DNA from 2 places in the Lysinibacillus sp. FSL K6-4013 genome. Region 2 is predicted to be linked to the other one. Evidence: riboswitches for the same ligand, from Rfam matches in the RefSeq annotation. Region 2 holds a riboswitch; the other holds the start of a gene.

Region 1 (7,689 bases), 1.6 Mb from region 2:
CTGTAGCAGGAAGTGGAAGGAATGGAGAACCGAAACAAGTAGAGAAAACTGGTTCTGGCTCAGTTACACCACGTTCTGTTCCTGCAAGTTTAGAAGTGAACCCGCTTAGGAAGTGATACATTGCTTGTTCTTTTGTTAATTTACTGATTGGAGGTAACACGCCAAATGCATCAGCTGTTAGGAAGATGATTGTTTTTGGATGACCTGCAACAGAAGGATCAACGATATTTTCGATATATTGGATTGGGTAAGCTACACGTGTATTTTCTGTTAGAGAACCGTCATCATAGTCACAAATACGAGTTTCTGGATCAACAGCTACATTTTCTAATACAGAGCCGAAGCGAATTGCATTGTAGATTTCTGGTTCTTTTTCAGCAGAAAGATTGATTGTTTTTGCATAGCAACCACCCTCAATGTTGAACACACCATTATCAGACCAACCGTGTTCATCGTCACCGATAAGCTTACGATCTGGGTCAGCTGATAACGTCGTTTTACCAGTACCAGATAGACCGAAGAATAATGCCACATCGCCAGCTTCACCTACGTTTGCTGAACAGTGCATTGAAAGGATACCTTGTTGTGGTAATAAGTAGTTCATGATACCAAAAATAGATTTTTTCATTTCACCAGCATATTCAGTACCACCAATTAAAATAATTTTCTTTTCAAGTGATACGATAATGAATGTTTCAGAGGCAGTACCATCAACCGCAGGATCTGCTTTAAAGTTCGGAGCTGAGATGACAGTGAAGTCGGCAACATGAGAAGCTAATTCATCTGCTGTTGGACGGATAAATAATTGATGAGCAAAAAGATTGTGCCATGCGTATTCATTAATAACTTGAATGCTTAATTGTGAATCTTTGTCAGCACCTGCAAAGCCTTTGAATACGAATAACTCGTCACGTTCTTTTAAATATTTTATTACTTTTACATATAGGTTATCGAACACTTCAGAAGAAATTGGTTGGTTGACTTTACCCCAGTCAATTTGATCTTTTGTGCTTTCTTCTTCTACCGTATATTTATCTTTAGGTGAACGACCAGTGTATTTGCCAGTTTCTGCACGAACTGCGCCATCTACTGTTAACATTGCTTCACCACGAGATGTAGCTTTTTCTGCTAATTGTGGTACTGAAAGTTGAACATTAATGTTACCGCCGTTTAATAATTCCTTCAGTTCGTTTGCAATTTCTACTGAATTCATCGATTAAATACCATCCTTTTTTATAGTATTCCCTTGATTTAGAGGGATTTTTTCTTAATTTCAAAAATAGTATAACACAATTGCTTAAATAATCTATACTAATTAAGAAATTATTTTAGAGTTTTTACCACTTTTCAATAAACTGACAAAAAATAATGTTTTTCGAGTAGAATACCATCAATCCTACTGTAATTAGGCATGAAAATTGAGCCACACATATGTTACCACAAGTAGCTAGGTATGTTGTAGGGATTAATTTGCTTCTATTTACATCATCATCCAAGTATGAAAAGTTTTTGTGTAATAGGTTCTTTCCTTTCTATACAGTAATACATAAGAAAATATTTGACAACGTTCGACCTTTTGAGTAACATGAAATTGAACGGATACTCTTATCCCGAGCTGGTGGAGGGTCAGGCCCTGTGAAACCCGGCAACCTGCATGAACTATTTCACGACATGCGCTGGTGCCAACCTGATGCAAGGGAACATCCCTTGAACGATAAGAGTGAAAGGTTACGCAGTCATTATTCCTTTCCTCATGTAAAGTAACGTGAGAAAAGGATTTTTTTATTGTTAAAAATCAATGTAAAGGTAAGTATATGTAGTTCTTTCCTTATTATAATGACGGATCTTTCGAAATCCTCGTGTTAAAAGCAGCAGTAACGGCTTGAGAGTTCAATCCTTAGGAGCGGACTTGACATGGGTAATGAGTACCGTATTCATACACAACTACTTATTGTAAGAGTATTTAGGAGGAAAACCAAATGACAAACCGTCGACTGTTTACATCAGAGAGTGTAACAGAAGGACATCCAGATAAGATTTGTGACCAAATCTCGGATGCCATTTTAGATGCTATTTTAGCAGAAGATCCAAATGCGCGTGTAGCATGTGAAACAACCGTAACAACAGGATTAGTATTAGTAGCAGGAGAAATTACAACTTCTACTTATGTTGATATTAAAGGTATCGTTCGTGATACTGTAGCAGAAATTGGCTATACACGTGGTAAATATGGCTTCGATGCAGAAAACTTAGCGGTGCTTGTGGCGATTGGTGAACAATCACCTGATATTGCACAGGGTGTTGATCAGGCATTAGAGGCACGTGAAGGCTCTATGACAGATGCTGATATTGAAGCAATCGGTGCTGGTGACCAAGGCTTAATGTTTGGCTATGCATGTAATGAAACACCAGAGCTTATGCCATTACCAATTAGCTTGGCTCACAAATTAGCACGCCGTTTAACAGAAGTACGTAAATCAGGTGAACTTGCCTATTTACGTCCTGATGGTAAAACGCAAGTAACGATTGAATATGATGACAATAATGTACCCGTTCGCGTGGATACAATTGTTATTTCAACACAGCATGATGAAGAAGCAACACTTGAACAAATTCAAGCGGATTTAAAAGAATTTGTTATTGCACCCGTTGTACCGAGTGAATTATTAGATACTAACACTAAATACTTCATCAACCCAACTGGCCGTTTCGTAATTGGTGGACCAAAAGGCGATGCTGGATTAACAGGACGTAAAATCATTGTTGATACATACGGTGGTTATGCACGTCACGGTGGTGGTGCCTTCTCAGGTAAGGATGCAACCAAGGTAGACCGCTCAGCAGCATATGCGGCACGTTATGTAGCAAAAAACATCGTAGCAGCTGGCTTAGCAGAGCGTGCTGAAGTACAACTTGCCTATGCGATTGGCGTTGCTCAGCCTGTTTCCATTGCTGTCGATACATTTGGCACAGGTAGAGTAAAAGAAAGCGAGATCGTTGAATGGGTACGCGAGCTATTCGATTTACGCCCAGCAGGTATTATTAAAATGCTTGATCTTCGTCGTCCAATTTATAAACAAACTGCTGCGTATGGACATTTTGGTCGTACAGATTTAAATGTACCATGGGAGCAAATTGATAAAGCCGACGCACTACGAGAAAAAGCACGTTTATAAACTATTGAACTAAAGTAATGAAGTCATTAGAAAATTATTCTAATGTATTAATAAGCAAAGGGGCAACATTGCTCCTTTTGTTTTTTTACAAAAAATACCTCGCTAGAATTCGTGAACATAATCGGTACACGAAAACGCGAGGGATTTTTTCGTTAGTATTGATTTTTTGTGTATCTTATTTATTTCTGAAGTGACTTATAATATTGACCTTTTTCTGCGTATTCTCGTACAATGCGTTCCATGTCCTCTTTATCTTCAGCATTTAATTCTCGGACAACTTTTGCTGGACGACCTAATGCTAAACTATTTGGAGGAATGACTTTACCAGGAGGTACTAGGCTTCCTGCTCCAATAAATGCACCTTCTCCAATCTCAGCTCCGTCTAAAATAATGGAACCCATACCAATTAAGGCATTTTTGCGAATTGTACAACTATGTAAAGTGACTTGGTGTCCAACTGTTACCTCATCTTCAATAATGAGTGGATATTTTGGACTTTGGTGTAAACAGCAAAGATCCTGAATACTGACACGTTTACCAATAATCGTTGGGGAAACATCACCACGAATAACTGTATTAAACCAAATGGTTGTTTCAGCGCCAATTGTTACATCACCCGTAACAGTTGCGTAATCAGCAATGAAAACAGATGGATCGATCTTTGGCGTTTTATCTCTAAATGGATAAATCATGAAAATCGCCTCTTTTCTTTCTATAATGTAGTATTATCGTATCAAATACGCAACTTTATGGAAATATAAAATTAAAATGTGCTATTTATTTCGATATAATCAAAGAGTAATTATTTTTTAGGAGGACTATGTAAATGTGGAAATGGGAAGCTGATGGACAAGCAAAAGCTGTGATTGCTATTCTTCATGGTGCTTATGAAAATCACCGTTGGTATGCATGGCTGATAGAGAAATTAAGATTAGAAGGCTTCCACATAGTCATGGGGGATTTACCGAATCATGGGGTGAATGCAAGGTTTGCTCGTGTCCATGATGAGGACTTCAAATTGTACAATAAATATACAAGAAACCTGATTGAAAATGCTTTTTCATATAATTTACCAACCTTTGTAATAGGTCATGGACTAGGTGCAACATTAATTCTTCATACACTGCAAAAGAGACAATATGAATGTGCAGGCATAATTTTAACATCACCTTGGTTGCAACTAAAGCTATTACCAGGTAAATTAACAAATGCTTTAACAAGTCTAAGTGCGTTAACAGCGAATGTGAAATTGACACATGACATTACATTAGAGAAATTAACACGTAGTATTGAAGGTAGAGAAGAAATGAAAGATGAGGTTCCGCTCATGTCTGTTGTTTCTGTGAAATGGTATCGAGAGCTTCAGCAGATGATGAAAAATTTAGTGATGCTGCCTAAAGGTGAAATGCCAAATATGCCTATGCTCATTATGACAGCTGAGAAGGATAAAATTACGGACACCCGCCAAACTCGAAATTGGCTTCATCAACAGGAATTCACGGAATTTCAGTTTAAAGAATGGGCAAATTGTTATCATAATTTATTTCATGAGGGAGAGCGGGAAGAGATTTTTATGTATATACGAGATTTTATTAATAATGCTCTTCGAAGAATTGGTTATATAATTAAATAGTTTTACCCCCTTCCATTTACTAGGTTACTTACTTAAATATTGTTACTTAAAAATAATATTGTAATTTTCTGAAAAGTGTAATACTATAATGACTTAAAGTAAGGTAATTCAAATTGGAGGGGTAAAATGGATGTAATTGTGGAGAAGTTGAATGGTATTTTATGGGGACCATGGTTTATTTATGGCATCTTATTAATTGGGTTATTTTTCTCAATTATTACAAGGTTCCTACAAGTAAGGCACATTAAAGATATGTTTGTTTTAATGTTTAAAGGGGAGAAATCGGAAAAGGGAATATCTTCATTCCAAGCAATGTCTATCGCATTATCAGGACGTGTAGGTACAGGTAATATTGCTGGTACTGCGACAGCGATTGGAATGGGAGGACCTGGTGCTGTCTTTTGGATGTGGGCAATCGCTTTCATAGGTGCGGCAACCGCGTATGTAGAGTCAACATTAGCTCAAATCTATAAAGAAGAGAAAGATACTGAATATCGTGGTGGACCGGCCTTTTACATAGAAAAAGGAATGGGCCAAAAATGGTTTGCAGTTATTTTTGCTGTGGCTGCTTTGATTGCGATGTTAATCTTAATGCCTGGCGTCCAATCAAACGCCATTGCAGGTGCTGTTGAAAACGCTTTCGGTTTGGAAACTTGGATTACAGGTCTTATTATTGTTGTTTTATTAGGCGCAATTATTATCGGTGGTGTTAAATCTATTGCAAATGCAGCCCAAATCATTGTACCTTTTATGGCATTAGCATACATCATTATGGCTATTATCATTATTGTTATGAATATCTCTGAAGTACCAACAGTATTTGCATTGATTTTCTCAAGTGCCTTTGGTGCCCAAGAGATTTTTGGGGGCATTATTGGTTCTGCCATTGCTTGGGGTGTTAAACGTGGAATTTATTCCAATGAAGCTGGTCAAGGAACGGGTGCTCACCCTGCAGCAGCAGCGGAAGTATCGCATCCTGCTAAGCAAGGAATTGTTCAAGCGGCGTCTGTGTATATTGATACATTACTAATTTGTTCTGCTACGGCATTTATGATTTTATTTACAGGTATGTACAATGTACAAGATGAAAAGGCAGCTGAAGGAGCAGATCCATTTATCCATATTGGACAATTTAATAGTGGTGGATTAGCAGGCGATGAGCAAATGACCTTTGCGAAAAGTATTGAAGCAGGTGCAGCCTATACACAATATGCAGTTGACTCATCATTACCTGGCTTTGGTGCTCCATTTGTAGCCATTGCGTTATTCTTCTTTGCCTTTACAACAATTATGGCTTACTACTATATTGCAGAGACAAATGTCGCTTATTTATTTAGAGGTAGCACAGAAAAGATTTTCATTTGGATTGCAAAGATTGCTATTTTAGTTGCAGCCTTCTATGGTACAATCCGTACGTCTGGTCTAGCATGGGCAATGGGAGATGTAGGTCTTGGTCTAATGGTTTGGATTAACGTTCTGGCTATTTTAATTATTATGAAACCAGCTATTGTTGCATTAAAAGATTACGAGAAACAGAAAAAAGAAGGAAAAGATCCAGTCTTTGATCCTCGTAAACTAGGCATTAAAGGTGCAGATTTCTGGGTTGAATATAATGAAAAACGTAATAATAAATAGATAAAGTGCAAGGCGATCAGCTAGTTTACTAGTTGGTCGCCTTTTAGCTTGTCCTCAACAATACTATTAAATAGGGTATTCTTTCATTTTTTCTAATGCAATGACGAAAGGCGGATCATTTTGTTGATTAAGAAATGCATATTTTAAGACATGGACATATTTTTGCGGAAGTTGACTTACATAATCAATGACCTTATCACGTTCTTCTTTTCCACCTGGATGACCATGATAAATAACAAGAACAATCAATCCTCCCACTTTTAAGAGCTTTAATATATTTTCAATAGCTTGGATTGTTGTATGAGGCCTTGTAATAATATCATGGTTGCTGCCAGGTAAATAGCCGAGATTGAAGATAGCTGCAGCTACTGGCTTGTGTACATATTGCATGACTTCCTCATGCCCTTTATTTAAAACGACTGCCCGATGTTCTAAACCATGATCTAAAAGTCGAAGGAGTGTCGCATCAACCGCCTCTTTTTGGACATCAAAGGCATAAACTTGTCCTTCATCCCCAACAAGCTGTGCCAGAAATAATGTGTCATGACCGTTTCCTGCAGTCGCATCAACAGCCGTATCTCCCTCTTCTATACTATCTTTTAATAACTGCTGGGCATATTGTAAAACACGTTGTAATTTCATTTCGTAACCTCTGCCTTATACAACTTCCCTTGCCAACTACCTCGACGTTCAAGCTCAGCGTCAATACCATTCAAAACTTCCCATTTATTGACACTCCACATTGGTCCAATCATTAAATCAATCGGTCCATCGCCTGTAATACGATGAATGACCATTTCAGGTGGCAGGATTTCTAATTGGTCTGCTACTAGTTTTGTATACACATCTTGGTCTAAAAATTCTAACATACCTTTTTCATATTGCTTCACCATAGGCGTTCCTTTTAATAGATGAAGTAAGTGGATTTTAATGCCTTGGACATCTAATTGTGCAACTGCGCGTGCCGTTTCCATCATCATGTCATAGTCTTCGAGAGGCAATCCGTTAATGATATGTGAGCAAACTCGAATGCCATGCTTACGCAATTTTTCAACGCCTTCCACATACGTTGCATAATCATGGGCGCGATTAATAAGATTGGCAGTTTTCTCATGCACCGTTTGAAGACCAAGCTCAATCCATAAATATGTTCGCTCATTTAATTCCGCTAAATATTCGACAACATCATCTGGTAAACAATCAGGACGAGTAGCAATAGAAAGACCTACTACACCTTCTTGCGCC
Region 2 (7,689 bases):
TTTTGTAGCACCCTCACTATACGTTCCTAGCTGAACATAACGACGCAGCTGGGATTTTACACGTGCCAATAGCTCTAATGGATGGAATGGCTTTGTTACATAATCATCTGCTCCAACTGATAATCCATGAATCTTATCGCCATCCTCCGCCTTTGCACTCAGCATGATAATGGGAATATTGCGCTCTTCCCTAATTTTAAATGTTGCTGTAATTCCATCCATGTTTGGCATCATGATATCTAAAATGATTAAATGTACTTCATTATTCTCTAGCTTTTTTAATGCGTCTAAGCCATCTGCTGCTTTAATGACATGATAGCCTTCATTTTTCAAATAAATTTCAATACCATCACGAATATCTTGATCGTCATCTGTAACAAGAACTGTTAATTTCGTCATGATATACACCTCGCTCTCAAATATAAGTGTATCTTCTAAATCTTAAAAACCAGCTATTATAAAAATGAAGAATTTCTTAAGGTTTTAGCTTTTTTCTCCCACCTAAAGTTAAAACAACAATGCCTCCTAAAAGCATCGCTACACCAAGCCAGGATACTATACTTAAGTGTTCTCCTATTAAAAACACACCAAGAATTGCAGCAGTTAATGGTTCTGCTAATGAAAGTGTTACAGCTGAGGATGAACTAATTTTTTGTAATCCACTTAAAAACAGTAAATACGCTACGCTTGTACACATAATCCCCATAAACAGCATTGTCCATAAGTTGTCCACGTTTCCTAGCCAGGAAAAACCACCTTCTAATGAAAATGGCAGTAAAAACAAGGTGCAAATGGAAAATGTCATAGCAACTGCGGGTAATGCATCTTCCTGTGCCATTAATTTTTTACTTATGTTTGTGTAAAATGCAAAGGATAAACCTGCACAAAGAGCTAATGTGAATCCACCAACGTGTACTGACTCTTCTCCATTATTCATGAATAATAAAAGACATCCGATAATCGCCATCAATGTAGCAAGTCCCCATACTGCTGTAGGACGTGTTTTCCATACTAGCCATTCTAATACACCAGAAAATACTGGTGCACTACCAATAGTAGCAACAGTTCCAATGGCTACACCTGTTAGACGAATGGATGAGAAGAAAAGTCCTTGGAAAAGGGCAATACTAGCCGCAGCTAAAATTGTCCATTTCCATGACCATCTTAAAAAGTTAATTTTCTCCATTATAATTGTAATAGCTAATAATAAACCGCCACCAATTGCAGAACGAATTGTGGCCACTGCTATAGGAGAGACACCTTGTTCCAAAAATGTTTGGGCAGTTCCTGTCATTCCCCATAGAATAGCTGCTAGTAATACAAACAATGAATTTAACATTTTTCAACTCATCCCCGCTTCACAACTTTATTAATACTAATCATACATATTTATCCAAAATCAAACAATTATCATTTTTACTTTTCTTTTAATTACCACAGTATGCATTCTCATTAATGGACGTTATAATAAAAACAGTAAAAGGAGCGAATCGTATGTACAAAACAATTGAAGAGACAGCTATTGATCTTGGCATGCCTGTGGATCAAGTAATGCGTCTAATTTACGAAGGACGCATCCGTTCTGTTTACGATGGCCAACAAATTTTAATCAATAGTGGACAATTCAGCACTTATTTTAATCAATTGGAACGTATTAAAGAAGAAATTGAGATTTGGCGTTCTACCCCTATTCCAGAGGATATTGATGTCAAAGATGAAGACTAAAAGCCCACCATTCATACAATGAACATTGTTGAATGGCGGGCTTTTTTTAAGCTTTTATTAGATTGTCACAACAAATCCTGCTCTTTTCCCAATGATTTCCGCATAATCCTCTACCATGACACTCGCAGTTGGATACATCCCTGCTCCAGGACCGACTAATGTTAATGTACCAATATAGTTAGTCTCTAATGCCACTGCATTAAACACATCATCGACTGGATAAAGTGGATGCTCTTTATCAACTAGTTGTGGACCGACTTTTGCAATAATTTTACCGTCAGCTCGTTTCTCCACTTCAGCAACATGGCGGTAACGCAGACCCTTTTCACACGCTTCATGAACTTGTTCAGCAGAGATACTATCGATTCCAATTACTTCTACATCTGACCAATCTGGTTGCTCACCAAAAGCTAAGGCACTTAATATCATTAATTTTTTAAATGCATCCTGCCCAGATATATCATTATACGGATCTGCTTCAGCATAGCCTAAGCCTTGTGCCTCTTTTAGAGCTGTTTCGAACGACCAGCCCTGTGCACGCATTTTTGTTAATATGTAATTACATGTGCCATTTAAGACGCCTTGTATACGACTTACATCATTAACAAGTAAAATATTTTTCATTGTTTTAATAACAGGTACGCCACCAGCAGTGGTAGCCTCATAGCCTACAAAAACGCCATTAGCTTTTGCAAGATCCTGTAACTCCAAACCTCGTTTGGCAAACATCACTTTATTAGCAGTAATAACATGACATTTATGTTCAACAGCTCGCTTTAAATAACTGTATGCAGGTTCTTCGTTCACAATTGCTTCAAACACAACCTGCATACCTGGCTCTGCTAAGACTTCATCCATACTTGTTGTCATTAAATGTGCTGTGCCAGGCACACGTTCACGACTAGCATCTGTCACTAAAATCTTCGCTACCTCTAATTCAATACCTAATTTATTTTTTAGCTCTTCTCGTTTTTCATTTAAAATATGATAGATCCCCTGACCTACCGTTCCAAATCCTAAAATCGCTGCCTTTATAGTTGCCATTCTTGTTATTCCCTCCAACTTACATTCCGCAGTTTCATTAATGCTAATTTTCCATGGGGTTGTGTCATGACTATTTGACACCCACCGCAGTCTTTAGCCAACAACTCTTCTTTGTATGAGTTTCGCTATTTCTATATGTGTTGGAACACATACAAATTCAAATAATTCAAAATTTAACTTAAAGAAAATTGTAACGCAAATACATACATTGCACAAGAAAAATCTTTCTAGGAAGGACATTTGTTTTCTCTAGATGTGCAAAAGAAATCGGTTTCATTCCCTTTATTATACGTTTTATTAATCATTCTATAAGATTTGAACAAATATTGACTCTTTACATTTCAATATATGAATGTCTTTCTTCTATTATATATGTATGCTCAGACATTCATAACAATCCCTTTAAAGAAAAAACTCATTCCCTGTAGCAGCAGAGAATGAGCATAAAAATATGAGGGGATTTTAACTTGCTCTTGAAAGCAATTGATAGCGATATTGTTCTAAAGCGTGTTGAACAAGACTAATTTCTTCTTCTGTAAAATCTGGTATTGCATACGTACGTTCCACTAATTGAAATGTACCATACTTTAAGTAAATCTCTGTGGCAGGAAGTGAGATATGGCTCACACCGTACTGTTCATATGTCTCAAATACTTCCTTAACAGTATAGTCTTCTTTTTCAGTAAAAACTTGTTCTTGAAATGCTGTATGACCAAAAACTTGTTGCCATTTCTTTTCGACTGATGTAAGAAGGTGTTGAATGGATTTATTGTTGACAAAAACGTGTCCTTCATTTAGCTCATATATTAGATAGGATACAATGTTTTGCGCACTATAGATGTTACCCATTTTAAACACTCCTTTATCATCAGTTTTTTGGGAAGAGCAGTTACTGGCTAGGCAACTACTCTTCTATATATTCAAAAGTGAGGGAGCACTTATGAAAACATTTTCCTTTTTAACAATAATTTCCGTACTCTTAACTTATTTCCTAGTATATAGCATGGATTTAATTAAGTCAATAATACATATATAATTACTTGGTATTATTTTTTATAAGGTTCTGATAATTAACGGATGCTGTAAATAGTTGATGTAGCAACGTTTAACGCATTACCAAATGAGGCAAATCGAATGAGAAAATACGTAAACGCTACACCATTCTTCCCTCTGTTCTAAATCTTAAGCTTCTACAGTTTGTTCACTTGTTGTTGCCTGTGTAATGGCTTGATCTAAATCAGCAATAATATCCTCTACTGCCTCTAAACCGATGGATAAGCGAATGAGCGACTCGGTTACACCAGCTTGAACTAATTCGTCTGCTGATAGCTGCTGATGGGTAGTGGAAGCAGGATGTATAATTAATGACTTAGCATCACCTACATTTGCTACATGTGAAAATAGCTTCACGCTATCAATAAGCTTTCGCCCAGCTTCACGTCCACCTTTGATGCCAAATGTAAGCACTGAACCGAAGCCATTTCTTAAATATTTTTTTGCCAACTCATGTGTCGGGAAATCTTCTAGGCCATTATAATTTACATACTCCACAGATGGGTGGTTTTGTAAATATTCAGCCACTGCCAATGCATTCTCATTGTGTTTAGGGATACGCAAATGAAGCGTTTCTAACCCTTGCAATAAATTAAAGGCAGCATCTGCACTTAATGTTGGACCAAAATCACGTAATAATTGTACGCGTAGCTTTGTAGCAAAAGCAGCAGAAGCTGTATCAATTCCATAGCGTAACCCATGGTAAGAAGCATCTGGTTCAGTAAAACCTGGGAATCGCCCACTAGCCCAATCAAACTTACCAGCGTCTACAACAACGCCCCCTAAGGTTGTACCATGGCCTCCTATCCATTTAGTTGCTGAATGAACAACAACATCTGCACCATATTCAATAGGTGTAGAACCATAAGGAGAAGCAAACGTGCTGTCAATAATTAGTGGTAGCCCATTATCATGTGCAATCTTAGCTACTGCTTCAATATCTAAAACCTTTAAGCTTGGATTACCATAAACTTCTGCAAAGACAGCTTTTGTTTTATCAGTAATCACCGCATTGAAATTCTCTGGGTTTGTTTCATCTACAAAAATTGTTTTAATACCATAGTTTGGTAATGTGTTAGCAAATAAATTATACGTACCGCCATATAAAGAACTAGCTGCTACTATCTCATCACCAGCTCCAGCTAGATTTAAAATGGAAAATGCGATAGCCGCTGCACCAGATGAAAGTGCTACTGCTGCTGTTCCACCTTCCAATAAAGCCACACGTTTTTCAAACACATCAACAGTCGGATTGGTAATTCGTGTGTAAATATTCCCTGCTTCCTCTAGGGCAAAAAGACGTTGCGCATGAGCAGTGTCTTTAAATACAAAAGCAGTTGAGCGATAGACTGGAACTGTCCGAGAACCCGTCACTGGGTCTGGCTCTTGACCACCATGTAACAGCAATGTTTCTGGTTTAAAATTTGTCATTGTGTACCTCCAAATGGTTATTTTTTTACGATGGTACCGGAGATGAGGAGGATTTTTCTGTAGAAAACAAAAAACCCTCTTCAGCTAAGAAGAGGGTTGCGGTTGCAAGTTTTCCTCCCCTTATCTGCCAGATCCAAGTTAGAATCTGTAGGAATTAGCACCTTAGTAAGCTCATTACTTACTGGTTGCCGGGCATCATAGGGCCTATCCCTCCGCCGCTCTTGATAAGAGTATGAGATTCAATTTCCATCGTTGTTACACAGTATAAACATAGAGTTTTTTTCTGTCAACATGTAAATTTTATTTTTTCCGAAACTTCTGTCTGCTCTTATACGTAATATGAACGCATACACTATTTTAGAAAAAATTTTGAGAGGAGTATTTTTATGGTAAAGGCCGTGATCATTTTTCTTATGATTGGCTATTTAATAGGCTGTATTCACGGCTCTAAAGTGGCTCAATTTTTATCTGGGGTTGATTTAAAAAAAGCTGGCCACGGAAATGCGGGTGCCTCGAATGCTACTCTTTCCCTTGGCTGGAAATATGGCGTTTTAGTAGCCCTCATTGATATCGGCAAAGGCGTTGTCGCTATTATCGGTGCACATTTTTATCTAGCGGATGCCACTCATTTGACACAAGAACAAATATGGCTGCTTACTTACATTATGGCTGCTGGGGTTATTTTAGGTCATAATTTCCCATTCTATATGGGCTTCAACGGCGGGAAAGGAACGGCCTCCATCATTGGTATTTTACTTGCTGTTGATTGGAAGATTGGTTTATTTGCACTTATTTTATTTGTTATTTTATCCTTTGCAACAAATTATTTAATTGTAGGTGTTCTAGAATTTTATCTCGTTTTTTGTACAGCAACTTATTTATGGATTCCAGGCATTGGCCCAACCATTATAGCTGTCCTTCTTTTTGGCATAGCTATCATCCTGCATATAGAAAATATTAAACGTTTAGTTAATGGGACAGAGCCTAAAGTAACTACTGCTTTTAAGAAAAAGAAATAATATTTTATGGATATTTTTGTATTTTGTGTGACCATATATTTTCTCTTTATCTACTAATATTGCTGTAAAAAACATCTATTTTACACAGGTTTTTTTCTACAATAAAATAGACATATTCTTATCTTAATAAAACATTACGGAGTCCGATGTTATGGATAATAATCGTCATTTTTATCGTAGAAAGGATGAGAAATTATGTCTTCACCAAAACAAGCAGCTACAAAACGTAACTTAAAGCCTCTATGGATTGGCTTAGCATTCGCTTTACTAATCATTATTACTTTTTTACCTAATAACGGCGATTTACCTATAGCTGGGCAACGAGCTTTAGCCATCTTAGCTTTTGCAGTCATCCTTTGGGTAACAGAGGCTGTTTCATATCCTGTTAGCTCGGCCATGATCATTGCACTAGTAACTGTTTTACTAGGACTCGCTCCGTCAATGGATGACCCATCTACAGAGCTAGGAACAGCTGGCGCATTAAAATTATCCTTAAGTGGATTTAGTAATTCTGCCGTTGCTTTAGTAGCAGCAGCTCTTTTTCTAGCGGCTGCAATGCAAATTACTAATCTACATAAACGACTTGCTCTGTGGATTCTTTCACTGGTAGGAACGAAAACAAAGGCTATCGTATTTGGCGCCATTTTAGTTTCTATCGTCCTCGCATTTTTTGTTCCTTCTGCTACAGCACGAGCTGGCGCTGTAGTACCGATATTGCTTGGAATGGTGGCAGCATTTGGTTTACCACGTGATAGTCGGCTTGCTGCTTTGCTAGTTATTACTTCGGTACAAGCCGTTTCCATTTGGAATATCGGCATTAAAACTGCAGCAGCTCAAAATATGGTGGCTTTAAACTTTATCCAAGAGCAATTTAATGTGGATATTTCCTGGGGTGCTTGGCTACTTTACGCTGCTCCCTTCTCGATTATTATGTCGATCGTTTTATTTTTCATTATGATTGCGTTAATTAAACCTGAGACTAGCAATATCGAAGGTGGTAAAGAGGTCATCAAAAAACAGCTTGCAGAGCTTGGCCCATTAAAGGCTCCTGAAATTCGCTTAATCGTTACTTCCTTAGTTTTACTATTTTTCTGGGCAACTGAAGGTAAATTACATCCCTTCGATACGACCACAGTCACAATAGTTGCTATCGCTATTCTATTAATGCCTAAAATTGGTGTGTATTCATGGAAGGAAGTTGAGCCTCATATTCCATGGGGGACAATTATCGTCTTTGCTGTAGGCATTATGCTAGGAACCATTTTACTGAATACGAAAGGTGCTGCATGGTTATCAGATAAAGTTTTTGGTTCACTTGGGCTAGATGCAATGCCTTTACTAGCAACAATCGCACTCGTAACTTTATTTAACATTTTGATTCATTTAGGCTTTGCAAGCGCAACTAGCTTAGCCTCAG

Evidence for each region. A riboswitch is a leader RNA that binds a small molecule or an ion and turns the genes downstream of it on or off. The one in region 2 is predicted to bind S-adenosylmethionine.
Region 1: another riboswitch for S-adenosylmethionine. It lies ahead of metK (methionine adenosyltransferase); the one in region 2 lies ahead of MHB39_RS02080 (O-acetylhomoserine aminocarboxypropyltransferase/cysteine synthase family protein).

The regions. Positions count from the first base shown of each region.
Region 1 covers NZ_CP152031.1:3,525,262-3,532,950, reverse strand. Annotated here, with positions in the region: gene pckA (phosphoenolpyruvate carboxykinase (ATP)) at 1-1,213, opposite strand, end outside; SAM riboswitch class I at 1,603-1,721, shown strand; gene metK (methionine adenosyltransferase) at 1,980-3,176, shown strand; gene MHB39_RS17355 (gamma carbonic anhydrase family protein) at 3,356-3,868, opposite strand; gene MHB39_RS17350 (alpha/beta hydrolase) at 4,003-4,809, shown strand; gene MHB39_RS17345 (alanine/glycine:cation symporter family protein) at 4,936-6,444, shown strand; gene MHB39_RS17340 (class I SAM-dependent methyltransferase) at 6,511-7,086, opposite strand; gene MHB39_RS17335 (TIGR01212 family radical SAM protein) at 7,083-7,689, opposite strand, start outside.
Region 2 covers NZ_CP152031.1:415,855-423,543, reverse strand. Annotated here, with positions in the region: gene MHB39_RS02105 (response regulator transcription factor) at 1-399, opposite strand, end outside; gene MHB39_RS02100 (EamA family transporter) at 476-1,339, opposite strand; gene MHB39_RS02095 (hypothetical protein) at 1,495-1,725, shown strand; gene MHB39_RS02090 (homoserine dehydrogenase) at 1,783-2,769, opposite strand; gene MHB39_RS02085 (hypothetical protein) at 3,232-3,618, opposite strand; gene MHB39_RS02080 (O-acetylhomoserine aminocarboxypropyltransferase/cysteine synthase family protein) at 3,952-5,253, opposite strand; SAM riboswitch class I at 5,371-5,484, opposite strand; gene MHB39_RS02075 (glycerol-3-phosphate acyltransferase) at 5,640-6,272, shown strand; gene MHB39_RS02070 (DASS family sodium-coupled anion symporter) at 6,468-7,689, shown strand, end outside.